3 regions of the Chitinibacter bivalviorum genome follow, and region 1 is predicted to be linked to each of the others. Evidence: predicted binding sites of a transcription regulator. Region 1 holds the regulator's gene; each other region holds the start of a gene.
The links. The regulator FNR, encoded in region 1, switches genes on or off when oxygen is low (the NO sensors DNR and NnrR bind a similar motif). The targets are predictions, from matches to a motif close to TTGATNNNNATCAA.

Region 2: the regulator FNR is predicted to act here: its motif matches at 2,787-2,800, upstream of ccoN (cytochrome-c oxidase, cbb3-type subunit I).
Region 3: the regulator FNR is predicted to act here: its motif matches at 2,735-2,748, upstream of HQ393_RS14365 (ATP synthase subunit I).

The regions. Positions count from the first base shown of each region.
Region 1 covers NZ_CP058627.1:915,989-923,036, forward strand. The annotation lists gene nagE (N-acetylglucosamine-specific PTS transporter subunit IIBC) at 1-1,487, shown strand, start outside; gene HQ393_RS04190 (PTS sugar transporter subunit IIA) at 1,511-1,996, shown strand; gene HQ393_RS04195 (hypothetical protein) at 2,070-2,756, opposite strand; gene fnr (fumarate/nitrate reduction transcriptional regulator Fnr) at 2,781-3,527, opposite strand; gene hemN (oxygen-independent coproporphyrinogen III oxidase) at 3,684-5,108, shown strand; gene HQ393_RS04210 (sulfite exporter TauE/SafE family protein) at 5,125-5,793, shown strand; gene HQ393_RS04215 (GNAT family N-acetyltransferase) at 5,819-6,313, opposite strand; gene HQ393_RS04220 (YkgJ family cysteine cluster protein) at 6,399-6,722, shown strand; gene HQ393_RS04225 (DEAD/DEAH box helicase) at 6,840-7,048, opposite strand, start outside.
Region 2 covers NZ_CP058627.1:1,266,610-1,273,657, forward strand. The annotation lists gene HQ393_RS06015 (HDOD domain-containing protein) at 1-23, shown strand, start outside; gene HQ393_RS06020 (heavy metal translocating P-type ATPase) at 101-2,542, shown strand; gene ccoS (cbb3-type cytochrome oxidase assembly protein CcoS) at 2,547-2,741, shown strand; gene ccoN (cytochrome-c oxidase, cbb3-type subunit I) at 2,987-4,408, shown strand; gene ccoO (cytochrome-c oxidase, cbb3-type subunit II) at 4,429-5,043, shown strand; gene HQ393_RS06040 (cbb3-type cytochrome oxidase subunit 3) at 5,049-5,216, shown strand; gene ccoP (cytochrome-c oxidase, cbb3-type subunit III) at 5,238-6,149, shown strand; gene ccoG (cytochrome c oxidase accessory protein CcoG) at 6,262-7,048, shown strand, end outside.
Region 3 covers NZ_CP058627.1:3,020,563-3,027,610, reverse strand. The annotation lists gene atpA (F0F1 ATP synthase subunit alpha) at 1-61, opposite strand, end outside; gene HQ393_RS14385 (F0F1 ATP synthase subunit delta) at 70-606, opposite strand; gene HQ393_RS14380 (F0F1 ATP synthase subunit B) at 614-1,084, opposite strand; gene atpE (F0F1 ATP synthase subunit C) at 1,118-1,402, opposite strand; gene atpB (F0F1 ATP synthase subunit A) at 1,502-2,305, opposite strand; gene HQ393_RS14365 (ATP synthase subunit I) at 2,309-2,695, opposite strand; gene HQ393_RS14360 (ParB/RepB/Spo0J family partition protein) at 2,878-3,717, opposite strand; gene HQ393_RS14355 (ParA family protein) at 3,819-4,604, opposite strand; gene rsmG (16S rRNA (guanine(527)-N(7))-methyltransferase RsmG) at 4,713-5,363, opposite strand; gene mnmG (tRNA uridine-5-carboxymethylaminomethyl(34) synthesis enzyme MnmG) at 5,360-7,048, opposite strand, start outside.

The DNA of each region.
Region 1 (7,048 bases):
TTCTGGGTTATCTACAAAAAATCGGCCGTGCGCTGATGGTGCCGGTGGCTACGCTACCAGCTGCCGCAATTATGATGGGTATTGGTTACTGGATTGATCCAAATGGCTGGGGTGCTGATAGTGCAACCGCAGCGTTTTTGATTAAGTCTGGTGCAGCCATTATCGATCACATGGCAATTTTGTTTGCTGTGGGTGTGGCTTATGGTATGTCTAAAGACAAGGACGGCGCTGCGGCGTTGGCAGGTTTGGTTGGTTATCTGGTATTGACTACATTGTTGTCACCAGGTGCTGTGGCTCAAATTCAATCCATCGACATCAAAGCGGTTCCTGCTGCCTTTGGTAAAATCGAAAACCAATTCGTTGGTATTTTGGTGGGCGTGATCGCTGCTGAACTCTACAACCGCTTCAGTGGTGTTGAGTTGCACAAAGCCTTGGCGTTCTTCAGTGGCCGTCGTCTGGTGCCTATCATCACCTCGTTTGTGATGATCATTGTGGCATTTGTGCTGATGGCTATTTGGCCTGTGATTTTCAACGGCTTGGTACACTTCGGTGAAAGCATCAAAGATATGGGCGCTGCAGGTGCTGGTATCTATGCCTTCTTCAACCGTCTGCTGATTCCAGTTGGTTTGCACCACGCACTGAATTCAGTGTTCTGGTTCAACGTTGCCGGCATTAACGACATCCCTAACTTCTTGGGTGGCGCTAAATCATTGGCTGAAGGTACTGCTGTATTGGGTAAAACTGGTATGTATCAAGCTGGTTTCTTCCCAATCATGATGTTCGGTTTGCCAGGTGCTGCTTTGGCAATTTACCACACTGCAAAACCTGCTAACAAAGCGCGTGTAGCTTCAATTATGTTTGCTGCTGCTTTGACTTCATTCTTCACTGGTGTAACAGAACCACTTGAATTCTCATTCATGTTTGTTGCGCCATTGTTGTATGTATTCCATGCGTTCCTGACTGGTGTTTCTGTGTACATTGCTGCAACTATGCAATGGATTTCAGGTTTCGGCTTTAGTGCTGGCCTGGTGGATATGGTCTTGTCTTCTCGCAATCCACTTGCGAAAGATTGGTTCATGCTGATCTTGCAAGGCTTTGTATTCTTCGCTGTGTACTACTTCGGTTTCCGTGCATTCATTACTGCATTGAACCTGAAAACACCAGGTCGTGAAGATGACGTAATCGAATCGATTGCTACTCCAGAAGTAACTGCTGCTGCAACAGGTAGCACTGCTGAATTGGCGATGGCCTATGCAACTGTGGTTGGTGGTGCGGCTAACGTAACTAATGTTGATGCGTGCATTACACGTTTGCGTTTGTCAGTCGTTGATGCTGATTTGGTAAACGAAGCGGCTGCCAAAAGCTTGGGTGCGAGCGGTGTAATTAAACTGAACAAACAAAGCGTTCAAATCATCGTTGGCCCTAAAGCTGAGCTGATTGCTGATTCGTTGCGTGCTGTTCTGGCTGGTCAAGCTTCAAAAAAGTAATTGAGGCAGCGCCACAGTCTAACGTGGCGCCAAAGTCCTCTAACCCCGGCGAGATCGTACTGCTCTCACCATTAACGGGTGAAGTAGTGGCTTTAGAGAATGTGCCAGATGCGGCATTCGCAACTAAAGCTGTGGGTGATGGTGTGGCCATTTTACCAACGGGTAATTTGGTAGTGGCACCGTGTGATGGGCAATTGGTTAAGATTTTTAATACCAATCACGCTTTTGCTCTGATCAACGATGCAGGTGTTGAACTGATTGTGCACATTGGTATCGAAACTGTGAAACTCGGCGGGCAAGGATTTACCCGTCTGGCTGAACAAGGTAGTTTCGTGAAGGCAGGACAACCCGTACTTGAGTTAGATCTTGAATACTTGGGTGCAAATGCCAAATCAATGATTAGCCCAATTGTTCTTACGAATGCGGATCAATTTGCACCACTGACCGAGCTAGCATCTGGCTCCGTGATTGCAGGGCAAACCGCGCTCTACACGATCAAACAAAAATAATTGATTCTGTTAGCAAAAACGCCACCTTCGGGTGGCGTTTTTTTTGCTTAATAGGTGAAAGTAGTATTCAAACTCAGTATTGGGCTAGCAGACTGGCGAGTTGATGTACGGGTGATGCTTCATTTTGCGGTAAAAATGGAAATAACTGAGTAGTTTGCGGATGGTGGGCGATGAATTGGCTAGGCGGATGCTCAAGCAAGTACCTGCGAGCTAGGCTCGCGAGTGTCTGGGTTTGTAATTGCTGCTGCGCCAAAAATTTGGCTAACTGGTCCAAAATATCAGGCTGAGTTAAGGTGAAATTTGTATTGCCCGTCGACGTGGGGGCTACACCATCCCACGCTAAAAAAACATTCGTGCCTTGCGGTGTCAGCAGTGCTTGCCATAGCTGATGCATAAAGCTTGCTGCACCGATATTCCCGCAATGTAGCCAGCCATTACTGATGGGTGAAAGTGAATTTAAGATGGGAGCGTGTAAATTGAGTGATGCAATATCGCCGCTGACTAGGGTAATAAACCCATAGTAGGGTGCCAGTGGCGCTGGGATAATAAATGCATCAACTAAATTGTGTGAGCGCTGCTTTAATTCGCAGGCGTAAGCTGCGTTTGGAGCTTGGATGAGCAGTAGATTCGAGCCTGGGCTGGGTGTATCTGTTTGGCTCTCTAGTGGATGAATACTGTACTGGCCGCTTGGAGGGCTGAAATTGAGTCTAGCGCTAATTGAGGGTATGAGCTCAGAGGGGGCAATCAGATGGGTTTGCATCAATATACCCCCTGTTGGGCTTAATTATTCATCGTGGCAAGTATTGAGTAGCTTTTTCAGGCTATCAATATTTTCTAATTCAATTAAACGATTCTGTACTTTGATAAAGCCTTGATCTTGAAACTTAGATAAGGTGCGGCTCACCGTTTCTAATTTGAGGCCGAGGTAGCTGCCGATCTCCTCACGAGTCATTCGTAAGTGGAAGCTGCTTGAAGAATAGCCGCGAATTGCAAACCGTTGCGATAGATTCAATAAAAACGCAGCCAAACGCTCTTCAGCCTTCATATTGCCAAGTAATAGCATTACGCCATGGTCACGCACAATCTCGCGACTCATCACTCTGTGGAAATGGCGTTGCAATAGTGGGATTTCGCGTGATAAATCTTCAATATCATTAAATGGCAACTCGCACACTTCGCTGTCTTCGAGTGCAATTGCATCGCAAGTGTGGACGTCAGTGCTGATGGCATCCATGCCCATTAGTTCACCTGACATATGGAAACCAGTTACTTGCTCGCGGCCATCTTCTGAAATCACGCTGGCCTTGAAGAAGCCTAGGCGAATTGCATATAAAGAACGGAATGGCTCGCCAGCACGATACAGCGCTTCACCACGTTTGATCGGGCGGGCTTGAGTGATGATGGTGTCCAGCTCTTGCATTTCATCTTGTGATAATCCCATTGGCAGGCACAACTCACGCAAGCTGCAATTGGTGCATGAATTACGCAGGTGGCGAGGTGAAAGATCGCGTACTTGAATGGGGGAAATCATGAAAATCTCACAAGAATAATAAACGTGCAGGAGGAGTATTGTAACTCTCTGAAGAGGTAGATACCCCAGTGTCATTGCATTTGACTTGATATAAATCAAGTTGGATCATTGTACTAGCTTTTAAGCTGCCGCTGCTAGTATGGAGAACGAGTAAAAATGACGATTTTGAATAGTTTGAGCAGCGCTCAATTGCCTGGATCGGCGGTGGTTGATTTTGATCGTGAATTGATTGTCCGCTATGACGGAAAAGGGCCTCGCTATACTTCGTATCCGACTGCAGACCGCTTTACTCACCCAATCTCGTCTGAGCAATATCGAGGTATTTTGCAGCAACGCTCGCCTGGTGCTTTGCTCAATCCTTTGTCGCTTTATTTTCACATTCCTTTCTGTAATACCGTATGTTACTACTGCGGCTGCAACAAAATTATTACAAAAGACACTGGCAAAGCTGATTTGTATATCAATTATCTTACAAAAGAAATTGAAATGCACGCTGCTGAGTTGCCCAATCGGCCGAAAGTGGGGCAGCTGCACTTAGGCGGCGGGACGCCGACGTTTATGTCGGAGGCGCAGCTTACTCGTTTAATGAATGTCGTGCGTACTCATTTTGACCTCTTGCCCACGGGCGAGTTCTCTATCGAGATCGACCCCCGTAAAGTGGGCGAGCCCATGATTAAAACCTTGGCAGAGCTGGGCTTTAATCGCATGAGTGTCGGGATTCAAGATTTTAATCCAGCGGTGCAAGAGGCTGTCAATCGGATTCAATCTGAGCAAGAAACACGCTCGGTGATTGAAGCCGCACGCATGCATGGGTTTAAGTCTGTGAGTGTGGATCTCATCTATGGTTTACCCAAGCAAACGGCAGAATCGCTCGCGAAAACCATTGAGCGTGTGTTAACGCTCCGTCCTGATCGTATTGCTTTATACAATTATGCGCATTTGCCAGAGCGGTTTATGCCGCAGCGTCGTATTAATGAGGCAGAGCTGCCGAGTGCCGATGTTAAGCTCGATATCTTGCAAAACTCAATCACGCAATTGATTGAGGCGGGGTATGTATTAATTGGCATGGACCACTTTGCCTTGCCGAATGATGATTTGGCTGTTGCGCAACGGCGGGGGCGTCTGCAACGTAATTTCCAGGGCTATTCGACGCATGCGGACTGTGATTTGCTTGCTTTTGGCGTCTCTTCAATTGGCAAAATTGGCGCTCATTATCAGCAAAATGTGAAAACACTTGAAGAGTATTACGAAAAACTGGATGCCAACGAGTTTCCAGTTGTCCGTGGCCTGCAAATGAATAGCGATGATTTGATTCGCCGCGCAGTCATTCAGGCTTTAATGTGCCAATTCGAATTGTATTATCAGGCGATTGAAGTGAGCTATATGATCGATTTTCTGGATTATTTTTCCGAAGAGATCACTTTGCTACAGCCTTTAATGGATGACGGCTTAATCACGATTGAGGCCGATGGCTTGTTTGTCACCGCAAAAGGGCGCTTGCTGATTCGATCGATCGCAATGATATTCGATCAATATTTGCGGACAAAAACTACGCAAGCAAGGTATTCTCGCCTGATTTGATTTTGTGTGTTGGCCTATGCTGGAAATTAATCTGCTCGCCTTGTTTTTGGCTGGGCTGCTCGGTGGTGGTCATTGTATTGGCATGTGCGGCGGGATCGTTTCAGCCTTTAGTTTACAACTGCCATCTGGCGCGCGTTGGCCCTATTTATTAGGGTTTAATGCTGGGCGGCTACTGGGTTATGTGCTCATTGGTGCATTCCTAGGTGGCGTGGGCAGTTTTGCCACTCTAGGTTCACTGCAAACGATCAAAATATATCTGTTTGTCATTGCAAACATCCTATTGATCATGCTGGGTTTGTATATTGCGGGTTGGAGCCGAGCTTTGACGCGCATCGAAAAGATCGGCCAGCCAATATGGCGCGCAGTTCAACCCGTGATGCGAAAATTACTGCCTGTGCACAGTGTCTGGCAAACACCATTAATTGGCTTACTCTGGGGGTGGATACCCTGTGGACTGGTCTATACCGCTAGTCTTTCTGCTTTGGCTAGCGCCAGTCCAGTGAGTGGTGCGGGTGTGATGCTGGCCTTTGGCTTGGGAACTTTGCCCAATCTAATGCTTATGGGGTTGTTGGCCAAACGCGTTCAGTCTCTCGTACAAAAAAGCTGGGTACGCAGACTATGTGGTTTGGTAGTTATTGCGATGGCGAGTTATCAATTGTTTTTGTTGATGGGTATCCTGCTGTAGTCCAATATTTGATTGAATTACACGGTCATACCCCTAATTTTTTGAGCATCAGTTTTGCGTTGCCATACTGACTGAGTGATGCACTTTGCTGCTGACTGACTTCAAACCCCAATTTCTGCCAAAACTGCTCTGCACCTTCAACAGCAACCAACATCGCATTTTGATATTCCATTTGCTGAGCCCACTGCAGGGCCTGGTGCGCTAATGAAATGCTTAGATTTTGCCCGCGAGCTTGCGGATGAATGGCCAGGTCGTGCAGGTAAAAGCGATCGGGTATCTCGGGACACGATGTTATGACTCGATTGAGCTCAGGTGCGGCGTCACCGCGCCAAGGGTGACAAAATAAATAGCCTAGAATCTTGCCGTTAGCTTCGATCAACCAGTTGGTCTCTGGTGAAGCCTGTAATTTGGCCAAAAAAGTATCATATTCTTCATGCAATTCAATGGGGTAGCATGCCGCCTGTATGTCTAAAATGCTGGGTAAATCCTTTGTTTGTATCTGACGAATAGGGAAGGACACTTGACCGAGCCTTTGGATTTGGATTGAATGCGGCTGATATTTTAATGGATTGGCGGTAAACAGGGTGAGTGTGAAAAATACATGTATGAGCTGTGGTGCTTGCTGCGCAGCTTATCGGGTGTCTTTTGATCGATCGGAGTTAAGTAGCGAAGGTGGACTTGTACCTGACGGTTTAGCAGATTACGAAACAGCTTACACCGCCCGATTGCGCGGGACGGATTATGCCCAGCCGCGTTGTTTGGCACTGATTGGCACGATTGGGGTTGATGTGTCTTGCGGTATTTATCGTGAACGCCCATCTCCTTGTAGGGAGTTTGGTGCTTTGGCGGAAATTGGCGTGTTTAGCGAAGCTTGTAATCGTGCTCGAGCTAGGCATGGCTTGCCAGCGTTAGAGACTGTTAGTGAGTGATCCATGTTTTGATTTCGATCGGCTTTTCTGCTGGTGATCACTGATGATGCGGTCGATGTTGAACCACAATGAATAAAGGCAGCCGAGGCTGCCTTTATTCATTGTGGTAATTAACTCTTAGCTAAAGCGACCGCCACCGCGGTTGCCGCCGCTTGGTTTACCGCCGTAGCCGCCACCGTTGCCGCGTGGAGCACCGCCTTCACGGTTGCCGCCGTAGCTGCCGCGATTGCCGTCGCGTGAGCCGCCTTCGCGGTTGCCTGCGTAGCCGCCACGGTCGCTGCGTGGAGCGCCGCCGTCACGGTTGCCGCCGAAATTACCACGTGGTG
Region 2 (7,048 bases), 350 kb from region 1:
ATGAAGTTTCGACTCTTTTGTAGCTTAGTTAAATTACCCAAGTTAGTGCTAGCACTAGAAAATAGAACTTTACCGACGCAGTTTTAGTTAAAATAGCGGGATGACCGCACCTACTCCCTGTTTCCATTGCGCTAGCGACTGTCCAGACCCCATCGAATTCACGATACGCTATCGTGAGCATGATCAACCTGCGTGCTGCGCAGGATGCAAGGCAGTGGCCGACACTATTTTGGCCAGCGGCCTCGCCAGTTATTACGACCAAAGAACAGAAAGCGCTAGCCGCACCGAACCGCTACCTGCTGAAATTCGTGAGCAATTGCAGCTTTATGACGATTTTCAATTGCAATCTAGCTTCGTGCAGCAAGTATCAGACAATATCCGAGAAGCAGCTCTCATCCTTGAAGGGATTAGCTGCGCAGCGTGTATTTGGCTGAATGAACAACACCTTAGCAAATTACCCGGCGTTCTATCCGTCTCCATCAATTACAGCACGCACCGCGCTAGAGTTCGGTGGGACGATCAGCAAGTAAAACTATCGAGCATTTTGCAGCACATTGCCGCGATCGGTTATCGCGCACACCCATATGATCATGAGCGCAATGAAGCTCAATGGGAAAAACAGCGTAAATCGGCCTTGTTGCGCTTATGGGTTGCTGGATTATCCATGATGCAGGTGATGATGTTTGTCATCCCCATTTACATGGCGCCCACTGGTGAAATTGAAGATAACTGGCTCACCATGATGCACTGGGGTAGCGCCTTACTGACACTTCCAGTTGTGCTGTATTCATGCTGGCCGTTTTATGTGAATAGCTGGCGCGAGCTTCGGCATGGCCGAGCGGGCATGGATTTACCCGTGAGCATTGGGGTGGTTGCGGCTTTTATAGCCAGCCTATATTCATTGATTACCGCTCACGGAGAAATCTATTTCGATTCCGTATCCATGTTTGTGTTCTTGCTACTGGGCGGGCGATATTTAGAATTACAAGCACGCCGCCGCGCTGGCGCAGCGGCAGAAATGCTGGTCAAACTCGTACCTGCCTTTGCGCACAGGTTAAGTCACGACCATAGCCTGCATGAAACACCTGTTCATCGCTTAAAAGCGGGCGATCTCATTGTCAGTAAAGCGGGAGAAACAATCCCCGTTGATGGGGTCGTGCTCGATGGTCGCAGTGAAGTCAATGAGGCCATGTTAAGCGGAGAAAGCCGCCCAATCATCAAAGAATCCGGCTCAAGCGTAGTTGCAGGCAGTTTGAATCTGATCTCAGCTCTAACCATCGAAGTTAAATCGACGGGAAACAATACTCGCCTTGGCAGTATGGTGCGACTTCTCGATCAATCATTACAAGAAAAACCCTATCTTGCCCAATTAGCCGATCGCGTCGCTGGCTGGTTTATTTTTGCCTTACTACTAATTGCATCAGCGTGTTTTTTATACTGGTATCGACACGATCCAATTCATGCATTGCCACACACCGTCGCCGTGCTGGTCATCTCATGTCCATGTGCGCTTTCATTAGCAACCCCAGCGGCACTGACTGCAGCGACAGGGCATTTGGCACAAATTGGTCTTTTACTGACTCGCGGCAACAGCCTAGAAAACCTTGCGCGCGTCACAGATATTGTTTTTGACAAAACAGGTACCTTAACATTTGGCGAGCCGCGCTTAAGTCAAACCATAGCACTTGCAATGTTTGCCGATGAGGCCCTACCGATTGCAATCGCACTAGAAAACCGTTCCGAACATCCGATCGCGAAAGCCTTTCAAATGGACGGAAAAAGCAATGAGTTAATCGTTACGGACTTTTGCAATTACCCTGGCGGCGGTATCTACGGCAAAATTAATGGTGAAGATTACTGGCTGGGTTCAAGTAACTTCATAAGTAAGACACTAGGTCATCAAGAATTTGAACGAACAAAAGCGCACGAATCAGAAGGCACCATCATTTACTTGGCCGACAAAAATTCAATGCTCGCCGCATTTGTACTAGCAGATCAAATCCGGCCCGAAGCTAAAGCCGTCATAGACTACCTCAAGACTCAGCACTACCAATTGCACTTACTTTCTGGGGATCAACTCCCTATTGCCAATTTGGTTGGCGAGCAGCTTGGGATCCAGAACATTCGCGCAGCTGCCACTCCCGAAACCAAGGTCGCCTACATTAAAGCCCTGCAAGCCAAGGGACATCGCGTTTTGATGTTAGGTGACGGGGTAAACGATGCACCAGTGCTTGCGATGGCCAATGTATCGATCGCCATGGGTGAAGGTGTTGATATTGCCCAAGCCGCAGGCGATATGATTTTGCTGAATAGCCAACTTGAAACCTTACCCAAAGCACTATTACTTGCGAAAAAATGCCGCAAAATCATACGCCAAAACTTAATTTGGGCACTTGCATACAATTTAGCAGCGCTACCCATCGCGGTTGCAGGGCTTGTTACACCTTGGTTAGCAAGCCTTGGCATGGCGCTTAGTTCTTTGCTGGTTGTATTGAATGCACTCAGGCTGCTAGCTCCCGATCAATTGAAAAAAGCTAAATAATTCAATGGAAAGTCTTTATTTATTAATTCCATTATCGCTCTTAATTGCACTTGGAATTGGTTTGATATTTTGGTGGTTTATCCGCAGTGGGCAAACCGATGACCTAGAGGGACCCAGCTGGAGAATTCTTCAGGACGACGATACAACGATAGAATCAACCACGCCAGGACGCACACCACAGAAAAAAAACCCTGACTGACGCCACACAACAAGGTAAAATCGGGAAGATTGCCATTGGATTTGCTTGATGTTGATCAACATTGAGTGCAGCAAGTCTGCGTATAGTCCAGTAGGCACTTTTGTACCTGGATTGGGGATGCTCTCACCCTAATCCAATAACCGCAGATGAACTAAGCACTTAGTTTAAATGCGGCTATTTTTTTGTTTTTCAATCTTTATTTTAATTTTAATTCCAAGCAGTTGGAGATCAATCGGAGCGCTGTAATGGAAAACCAAGCCACATACAATTACAAAGTGGTGCGGCAATTTGCCATCATGACGGTCGTCTGGGGCATTGTCGGCATGCTGGTTGGCGTAATTTGCGCCGCCCAGATGTTCTGGCCAGAACTAAATATCGGGCCATACTTTCACTTTGGACGCCTTCGTCCATTGCACACTAATGCAGTTATTTTTGCTTTTGGTGGCTGTGGATTATTTGCGACCTCGTACTACGTCGTTCAACGTACCTGTAACGTACGCCTGTTCTGCGACAAATTAGCCGCTTTCACCTTCTGGGGTTGGCAGACAGTTATTTTGCTAGCTGCAATTACCTTGCCACTGGGGTATACCAGCGGCAAAGAATATGCAGAGTTGGAATGGCCAATTGATCTGCTGATCACCGTTGTATGGGTAGCGTACGCCGTTGTCTTCTTCGGTACCTTGGCAAAACGCAAAGTTAAGCACATCTATGTGGCCAACTGGTTCTACGGCGCCTTCATCCTTGCTGTTGCATTACTGCACTTGGTAAACAGTGCCGCCATGCCTGTTACAGCGATGAAATCGTACTCTGCCTATGCAGGTGCAGTAGATGCAATGGTTCAATGGTGGTACGGCCACAATGCGGTAGGTTTCTTCTTGACCGCAGGGTTCTTGGGCATGATGTACTACTTCGTTCCTAAGCAAGCAGGTCGCCCTGTGTATTCATACCGCCTGTCTGTGGTTCACTTCTGGGCATTGATTTTCACCTATATGTGGGCCGGCCCTCACCACTTGCACTACACAGCACTTCCCGATTGGACGCAATCTCTGGGCATGGTGTTCTCTTTGATTCTGCTAGCACCTAGCTGGGGCGGCATGATTAACGGCATTATGACCTTGTCTGGCGCATGGCATAAACTGCGCACAGATCCAATCTTGAAGTTCTTGGTTACCGCCCTCTCCTTCTACGGTATGTCTACGTTTGAAGGCCCAATGATGGCGATTAAATCTGTCAATGCACTGAGCCACTACACTGACTGGACTGTAGGTCACGTTCATTCTGGTGCTTTGGGTTGGGTTGCGATGATCACCATCGGTGCAATCTATTACCTCATCCCACGTCTGTTTGGTCGCGAACAAATGTGGTCGGTAAAATTGATCGAAGTGCACTTCTGGATTGCAACATTGGGGGTAGTACTTTACATCTCATCAATGTGGATTTCTGGTGTAACTCAAGGCCTGATGTGGCGCGCAATCAATACTGACGGCACATTAACTTACGCCTTCATTGATGCCGTTAAAGCGTCTTATCCGTACTACTTCATCCGCTTCTTGGGCGGCTTGATGTACCTACTTGGCATGTGCCTGATGCTTTACAACGTACTGCGTACTGTATTTGACGGCAAAGCCGTTGATGCAAAAATCCCAGCCGTTGCCGCACACGCCTGATTACGGAAGGACGAATAATAATGAATAAGATTCAAAAATTGATTGAGGAAAACGTAGTGGCCCTCATCATCCTCACGCTCCTGACAGTGAGCGTGGCGATGTTTGTCGAAATTTTGCCACTGATGTTTAGTAAATCCGTGACCCAACCCATCGCAGGCGTAAAGCCATACAGCGCACTGCGCTTGGAAGGTCGTGACATTTACATTCGTGAAGGCTGCTACAACTGTCACTCACAAATGATCCGTCCTTTCCGTTCAGAAACTGAACGCTATGGCCACTACTCAGTTGCGGGTGAATCAGTGTACGACCACCCATTCCAGTGGGGCTCAAAACGTACAGGCCCTGATCTGGCACGTGTTGGCGAGCGCTACTCTGACGAATGGCATCGCGCCCACCTGATGAATCCACGTGACGTGGTGCCAGAATCAAACATGCCTGCTTTTGCTTGGTTAGCCGTGAACAAAATTGATTCAACGGTTACACCGAAGAAAATGGAAGCACTGCGTAAACTGGGCGTTCCATACACGAACGAAGACATTGCCAACGCCAGCAAAGAAGTTGAAGGTAAAACCGAGATGGAAGCGGTTATTGCCTATCTTCAGGGCTTGGGTCTTGCATTGAAAAATAAAAGGTAAGCACGATGGATTTGCAGAACGACGTTCGTATCATAGTGACTGTATTGGGCTTTATTTTGTTTGTCGGCATTTGCTTTTGGGCCTACAGCAAATCAAGCAAGCAGCGCTTTGATGAAGCTGCGCAACAGCCGTTCCTCGACGACGACTTGCCGTCGTCGGGTAAGCAATCCTAATCGGCTAACGGAGAAAAGAGAATGACAGACTTTACGAGTGGTTTTTGGGGTCCGTTTATTGCCACAGTGGTAATTCTCGGCATTGTGTTTGTCTCTTATCTGCTTATCACGCAGATGAAAGTCAAACTCAAAAAAGGCGAGAAAGCTGAAGTTACTGGCCACAAATGGGATGGCGACTTGGAAGAGTATAACAATCCGCTACCAGGCTGGTGGGTTGGTATGTTTGTGCTGACCATTGTTTTTGCCATTGCTTACCTGTGGCTTTACCCTGGCTTGGTCGTTTTTGGTAATGCAAAAGGCTGGTCACAACAAGGTCAGCACCAAGAAGAAGTTGCAAAAGCCGATGCTAAATACCAAGCCCTGTACGACAAATATCTGGCCATGCCTATCCCTGCCGTAGCTCAAAACAAAGAAGCAAACGACATGGGTAAACGCCTGTTTCAGACTTATTGCGTTCAGTGTCACGGTGCGGATGCTCGCGGCGCGAAAGGTTTTCCAAACTTGACCGACAATGATTGGCTCTACGGTGGAAAACCTGAAAAAATCGAAGAAACAATTACTAAAGGGCGTCACGGTCAGATGCCTGCATTTGGTGCTGTTTTCGGCGAAGAAAAAGTTCGCGACGTAGCAAACTATGTGCTGAAAATTTCTGGCAACCCAGCATTTAACGATGTTCGTGCTGAACGTGGCGCTGAAACATTCAAACAAGTTTGTGTGGCATGTCACGGAGCAGAAGGCAAAGGGAACCAAGATATTGGCGCACCTAACCTGACAGACAAAACTTGGTTGTACGGTGGCTCAGAAGCTACCATCGTTGAGACCGTAACAAATGGCCGCAACAATGTCATGCCAGCCTGGAAAGAATTCCTAGGTGATGGCAAAGTACACTTGCTGTCTGCCTATGTTTACAGCCTGAGCCAAAACCAGAAGTAATACATACTAAGTAGTTCGCAAAATCGGGCAGCGTAAAAACTGCCCGATTTTCATATCAGAATCTTGATTCAATAGAGTGCTATTGAATGAATGTTTTGACCGGAGAATAAACATGAGCCAAAAGCTAAAAGACATCCCTGTCAATGTAGTCAACGTTAAAGACGATGGCGAACTCGAAGAAGTATTGCTGTATTCTGCGCATAAAAAAATCTACCCGCGATGGATTAATGGCTTCTGGAACAAATGGCGCATTTTTTTCGTTCTAGCGACTCAGCTTTTTTTCTACTGCATCCCTTGGATTCAAATCAATGGTCGTCAGGCCTTATTATTTGATTTGGTCGAACGTAAGTTCTATATTTTTGGACTTATTTTCCTGCCACAAGATTTTATTTATCTCACCGCCCTACTCTTACTTAGCGCCTTTGGGCTGTTCGCCTGGACCACAATTGGCGGCCGCTTATGGTGTGGCTACGCCTGCCCACAGACCGTATATACCGAAATTTTTCTATGGATGGAAAAATGGGTTGAAGGTGATCGCGCGGCACGCATCAAGCTCGATAACGGTCCTATCAGTGCACGAAAATTGCGCCTAAAAGCAACAAAACACGCACTTTGGATCGCTTTCGCACTTTGGACGGGGTTTACCTTCGTCGGCTATTTCACACCAATTCATGCATTATGGGCGGAGCTACTTGCCCTCACGATTACGAGCACTGAAGCCTTTTGGATATTGTTCTACGGTTTTGCAACCTATGGGAACGCGGGTTGGATGCGAGAGCAAGTCTGCAAATACATGTGTCCCTACGCGCGTTTTCAAAGCGCCATGTTTGATGCTGACACTCTGATTATCAGTTACGATAAAGAACGAGGTGAAAATCGGGGCACACGTAAAAAAGGTA
Region 3 (7,048 bases), 1.5 Mb from region 1:
GCGGCAGATTCTGGATCCGAGCTTTAATCAGTTCACTGATTTCGGACGGATTAAGTTGCATGATTTCTCCTAACTCTTCAGGCTCGTTGCAAGAGCGGTCAATTTGCCACGTACAGAGGCATCAATAACCAGATCACCGATTGTTACTTTGATACCGCCGATTAGATCGGGGTTCACACTCACATCGGCTGTGATCTTGCGCTTGAGTTGCTGATTGAGCGTAGCCGTCAGTTCGGCCAGTTGGGCATCAGTCACAGCAAAAGCAGATTCGATGTGCGCTTGCGCTACACCTTCATCTGCCGCTTTCAGCTCTTCGAATAACGTCGCTACAGCCGGTAGGGTCGTAAAGCGACGATTTTCGATCACTGTTGCCAGGAAGTTTTTAACCTCGGCGCTCGCGTCAGTACCCAGAAGCCCAACCAACAGCTCCTGAACCTGAGTAGCAGAACACTTTGGATTAGCCACTACGTCAAGGGCATCCTTGTTACCTGCGATCAACGCAAGATTGGCAAGGGTATCCGACCAAAGAGCAAGCGTATTGCTTTCTTTGGCTAAGCGGAATACCGCTTCGGCGTAGGGTCTAGCGACGGTTATAAGTTCTGCCATGACTGTCTTACAGTTCCGCTTTGATAGATGTCAGCATATCAGCATGCTTAGCAGCGTCGACTTCGCGCTGCAGAATCTTCTCTGCACCAGCAATTGCCAAAGTAGCAACTTGCTGACGGAGTGTTTCTTTTGCATGTTGAATTTGCTGCTCGATTTCACCTTGAGCGCCAGCGATCAGGCGTTCGCCCTCAACTTTGGCATTGCCCTTGGCTTCATCGACGAGTTGTGCAGCACGCTTTTCGGCTTGTGCAATGATCTCGGCTGCCTGTTGCTTCGCTTCACGCAGTTTTTCTGCTGATTTTTTCTCAGCATTATCAAGATCTTGCTTCGCACGATCAGCTGCAGCCAAGCCATCAGCGATACGCTTGGCGCGCTCATCCATCATCTTGGTCAGCGGAGGCCAAACAAACTTCATCGTGAATAAGATCAGGATCGCAAAAGTGATCATCTGACCTAAGAGAGATGCATTAAATTCCACGCTGAATGTCCTCCTTAAAGGCTGATCAAATGATTAGTGAGCAGCAGCAGTCAGGGCAGCAAGGAATGGGTTGTTGAAGGTGTAAAGCATAGCAACACCAACGCCGATCATAGAGATCGCGTCCAACAGACCAGCAATAATGAACAGTTTAGTTTGCAAAACTGGGATCATTTCTGGTTGACGAGCAGAAGACTCGAGGAATTTACCGCCGAGAATCGCGAAACCGAGAGCGGTACCGATTGCAGCCAGACCAATAATGATCGCAGCAGCGATTACGGTCATACCTTGTACGGAAGCAATTACTTCAGGTGTTGCCATTTTTGATACTCCTAAGGTTTAAAGCAAAAAGTTACTAGGTTGGGTAAAACTTTGTCCGACGTCGTGCACCCAACCGACACACGCCACCGGACAGAAATCTTAGTGGTCTTCGACAGCCAAGCTCAGGTAAACGATGGTCAACATCATGAATACGAAGGCTTGCAACGTAACAACCAGAATGTGGAAGATCGCCCATGGTGCGCCCAGCACCCAGTTAATCCACCATGGCAGCAAGGCGATCAAGATGAAGATCAACTCACCGGCGTACATGTTACCGAACAGACGAAGCGCCAGAGAGATTGGCTTAGCGGCTAATTCGATCAATTGGAAAGCAAAGTTAACTGGCGCTAACAGAATCGTCATCAACACGCCATCTGCATGGAAAGGCGCAGTGAACAACTCTTTAATCCAACCAAACAAGCCTTTTGCAGAAATCGAGAAGCCGATAATCAGCAACATCACAGTCAGCGACATGGCAAATGTTTGGTTTACGTCAGCAGTCGGCACCACACGCAGGTAAACGTGATGCGGATCTGCACCAAAGAAGGTCACACCGATCCATTGTGCAATCGTTGGCAATAAATCAACCGGCAAGAAGTCCATTGAGTTCATCAGGAATACCCAGCAGAAGATCGTCAAGCTGAGTGGGCCGATTACTTTTGATTTAGCGTGAAATGCGTCTTTGATCTGGCTATCAACCATTTCAACGATCAATTCGACAAAGTTTTGCAGACGGCCTGGAACGCCTGATGTTGCTTTACGAGCGACATAGGCAAACACACCAACGAACAGCAAGCCCAAGGCCAAGGCAATCCAGAAGGTATCCAAATGGAAACCACCGAATGCGTCGGTTTTGGCAAAGGTCAAATGGTGCTGGATATAACTAGTTGCATCTTGTGCCATGATCTACTTTTTACCGTCAAATTGAATTAAAAGCCCAAACCAGTAGGCACTAGCGGCTGCGAGGTATCCTACAAACACCCACAACCAATCTGCCTGCCGATACAAAACAAATAACGCTGCAAATGCCAGCAACGTCATACAAAGCTTGGCCATTTCTGCTGCAAAATGGCGGCGCATAATTTCGGCTGCCGGGGCAAATTTCACGCCCCCTATCGAGCCGTATGCGATCACGGCATACAACACGCTACCGAAAATTGCGATCAAACCACCCACACCACTTGCAATTGCTGCTGATTGACCCAAAATCAGTAGGAGCACTACCGCGAGCACTATAGTGATCGCCACTTTCAAGCGAATCACGCCCCGAATCTGTGCAGTCCTAACCATCATTCCACCATAAGCGAAACCCCGCGATTATACGGAGTTGATTTGCCCTACGTCAATTTTACACATTGACTTAACAGCATTTATTTTCATGCCACATGCTACTGGCGTAGAAAAAGCCCATTTCTTTTCAGCGCTGTAATTTAAGGAGCACCCTTTTGGCAACATTTTGGTGCGGAAGGATTAAGTTACTTAAAATGCGCTAGCAGCGCTTCCAATTGCTCAGCATTTAAATATTCAATCGTGATCTTGCCCTGCCCTTTCTTGCCGGCTTGAATCTGTACCTTGGTGCCCAATCGAGCAGAAAGGTTCTCTTGGCGCACAACTAATTCTGGATCTTGCTCGACATGCGGCTTTTCTTTTGGCTCGGCCTGCATCTTTTTCACCAGCGCCTCAACCTCACGCACCGACAAACCCTTCAAGACAACATGACGCGCGGCTTCAAGCTGCTGAACTTCATTCAAAGGCAGCAAAGCCCGGGCGTGCCCCATATCAAGCTGCCCAGCCATCAACATATCGCGCACCGCCGCTTCCAAATTAAGTAAGCGCAACAAATTGGCGATAGCCGAGCGTGATTTGCCTAAAGCATGCGCGGCCGCTTCTTGCGTCAAACCAAATTCATCGACCAAGCGCTGAATCCCGATCGCTTCTTCGAGCGGGTTGAGGTTTTCGCGCTGAATATTTTCAATGAGCGCCATCGCCAGCGCGGCCTCATCGGCAATTTCGCGCACCAAAGCGGGGATTTCAGTCAAACCAGCGAGCTGCGCGGCGCGCCAACGACGCTCACCCGCAATAATTTCATATTGTTCAAGGCCGATTTCGCGCACCAAGATGGGCTGCATCAAGCCTTGCGCCCGAATTGAGTTCGCTAATTCTTCGAGCGCCTCTTCATTCATCAAGGTACGCGGTTGGTATTTGCCCGGCTGCAGCACATCTACGGGCAGTGTTTTCAGCGCATCGCTGGCGGCTGGATCACCCATCAGCGCGTCGAGGCCACGCCCCAAGCCTTTGAATTTTTTGCTTACCATATTTCTTCCAACGCCTGATGGCGGCTCAAGCTCATGATTGCACAATGGCAATCGTACTTAGCACGCCAGATGAACAATATATTGCGATTGATTGCGATGCATTACATCGCGGGGACTGCTTCGAGCGAATTATGCCGCGCCAGCAATTCTTCGGCGAGTTGCAAGTACGCCTGAGCGCCTTTTGAAGATTTGTCGTACGCCAAAATAGGGCGACCGTAGCTAGGCGCCTCGGCCAAACGAACATTGCGGGGAATCACCGTGTGATACAACTTACTGGTGAAGTGTTTCACCAACTGATCAGACACTTGCTGCGCCAAGGTTGAACGCGGGTCGAACATGGTACGCAGCAAGCCTTCGATTTCAATTTTGCGATTTAAATTGAGCTTGATGCGTTTGAGCGTATTGACCAAATCCGACAACCCTTCCAGCGCATAATATTCGCACTGCATCGGGATCATCACTGCGTCGGCGGCCACCAAACCATTGAGCGTCAGCAGATTCAGCGCCGGCGGGCAATCGAGAATAATAAAGTCGTATTGCGCTGCAACTTGCAGCAGCGCGGTTTTCAAGCGCGTTTCGCGCGCTTCGGCATCCACCAGCTCGACTTCAGCACCCGCCAAATCGCGACTCGCAGGCAGCACGTCAAAGCCGCCCGACTCTGAGTTTTTAATCGTCTGGGTAATTTCAGAATCGCCAATCAGCAGCGAGTACACCGAATGACGCAGCTTGGTTTTATCAATCCCAGCGCCCATCGTGGCGTTGGCCTGCGGATCGAGATCAACCAGCAACACGCGTTTGCCCAAATGAGCAAGGCTCGCAGCCAGATTGACGGCGGTCGTGGTTTTACCAACGCCCCCTTTTTGATTCGCAATCGCCAATATTTTCATCAAACCACTCTCACATGCTCAGGCAGATCTTTCACCGAAGCTGCTAGTTTACTCGGACAGCACTTATTTTTGATGGCAAATCTTTGTGCTGGCGACGAAACGCCGCATTTATGCCTGCTTGCGAATATGCACCAAATGACGTTCTGCATCCAAACCCGGCACTTGCAAGGCATCAATATGATCGACGTATACGCTTGCAGGCAAACCAGCAACTTCTTCGTGAGGATATACCCCTTTTAGCGCCGCCCATTCACCGCCTTCAGCCAGCAGGTGCTCCGTCCAGCGAATAAAGTCACCCAAATCGGCAAAGGCGCGTGAGGTGATCACGTCAAACTTTGCTTCAGGCTGCACGGCTTCAACGCGGCCAGTGATGATACTAACGTTCGGTAATTGCAACTCCAGAATCGCCTGACGCAAGAAAGTCGTTTTTTTATGGTTGGAATCAAGCAAAGTGAGCTGCCAATCCGGACGGGCAATCGCAAACGGAATGCCGGGCGTGCCAAAACCCGAGCCGACATCGACCATGCGCAGCGCGCCTTCAGGCAAGTATTTGAGTGGCGCGAGCGAATCGAGTAAGTGATGCGTCACCATGCGCTCAGGCTCACGAATCGCCGTCAGGCTGTAGGTTTTATTCCATTTTTGCAGCAAGGCCACATAGGCCAGCAATTTGCTCTGCTGCGCCTCATCCAGCGGCAAACCCATTTCCGCCAAGCCTTGCGCCAGCATCGCGGCCAATTGGCCATTCATTACGTCGCTCATTGCACATCCTTTGCTATTGATCCGTCAGCCGCCGCAGCCATGCGACTTTTCTTGATGTACACCACCAAGAGCGCAATCGCCGCCGGCGTCACGCCAGAAATCCGCGAGGCAATACCCAGCGTTTGCGGGCGCTGCGTGCTCAATTTTTGCTGAATTTCTTTCGATAAGCCCGGGACTTGGGTGAAGTCAAAATCTTCCGGCAAGGCAACATCTTCCAGCGTGTCACGCTTGGCGACTTCACCTTGCTGGCGCTCGATATAACCTTGGTACTTCACTTGAATTTCGATTTGCTCGGCGACTTTCTCGTCCGCCACACCGGGGCCGGCCACTTCCAAACTCATCAAGCTGGCGTAGTTCACTTCGGGGCGACGCAGTAACTCGGCCAGCGTGTATTCACGCTCGATCGCTTTGCCCAGCACGCGTTCGGCTTCTGCCGCAGCCAAAATCCGCGGATTCACCCATGTCGATTTCAGACGCTCAAATTCGCTGGCGATCGCATCGCGCTTCTCGCTAAACAATTTCCATTGCTCATCACCAACCAAGCCAAGGCGACGACCATGTTCGGTCAAACGCAAATCGGCATTGTCTTCACGCAATTGCAGGCGGAACTCAGCGCGGCTGGTAAACATGCGGTATGGCTCGGTAACGCCCTTGGTGATTAGATCATCGACCAATACCCCTAGATACGCCTCGTCACGACCCGGACACCACGGCGCTTCGTCGCGCGCATACAGCGCTGCATTCAAGCCCGCAAACAGGCCTTGCGCCGCAGCTTCTTCATAACCCGTCGTACCGTTAATTTGGCCGGCAAAATACAGGCCTTTGATGGCTTTGGATTCAAAGCTATTTTTCAGCGCACGCGGGTCAAAATAATCGTACTCAATCGCATAACCCGGGCGCAGGATGCGGGCATTTTCCAAGCCTTCAATCGACTGCAAAGCCGCGAGCTGAATATCAAACGGCAAGCTGGTCGAAATGCCGTTCGGATAAAATTCATTGGTATCCAAGCCTTCAGGCTCAAGGAAAATCTGGTGGCTTTCTTTATCAGCAAAGCGGTTGATTTTGTCCTCGATACTTGGGCAATAGCGCGGGCCAACGCCTTCGATCTTGCCGGTAAACATCGGGCTGCGATCAAAACCGCTACGGATAATGTCGTGCGTTTTCAGGTTGGTATGCGCGATCCAGCACGGTAATTGTTTCGGGTGCATCTCGCGCGTGCCGCGCAATGAAAATACCGGCTCTGGCGTATCACCGGGCTGAATACCGAGTACGTCGAAATTAATCGTACGGCCATCGATGCGCGGCGGCGTGCCGGTTTTCAGGCGGCCAACGGGTAATTGTAATTCGCGTAGTTTTTGTGACAACGTGATTGAGGCTGGATCGCCAGCGCGACCGCCGACGTGGTTTTCGAGGCCAACGTGGATTTTGCCGCCCAAGAAAGTCCCTGCCGTTAGCACGACGGCGCTGGCGCGAAACTCGATGCCGATTTGCGTAACTGCGCCGACGACTTTATCACCGTCCAAAATCAGGTCATCGACCGCTTGCTGAAATAAATCGAGATTTTCTTGGTTTTCCAGCATATGGCGAATCGCCGCTTTGTAGCGGATGCGATCGGCCTGCGCGCGCGTCGCGCGTACCGCGGGGCCTTTGCTGGAATTGAGCGTTTTAAACTGGATGCCCGACAT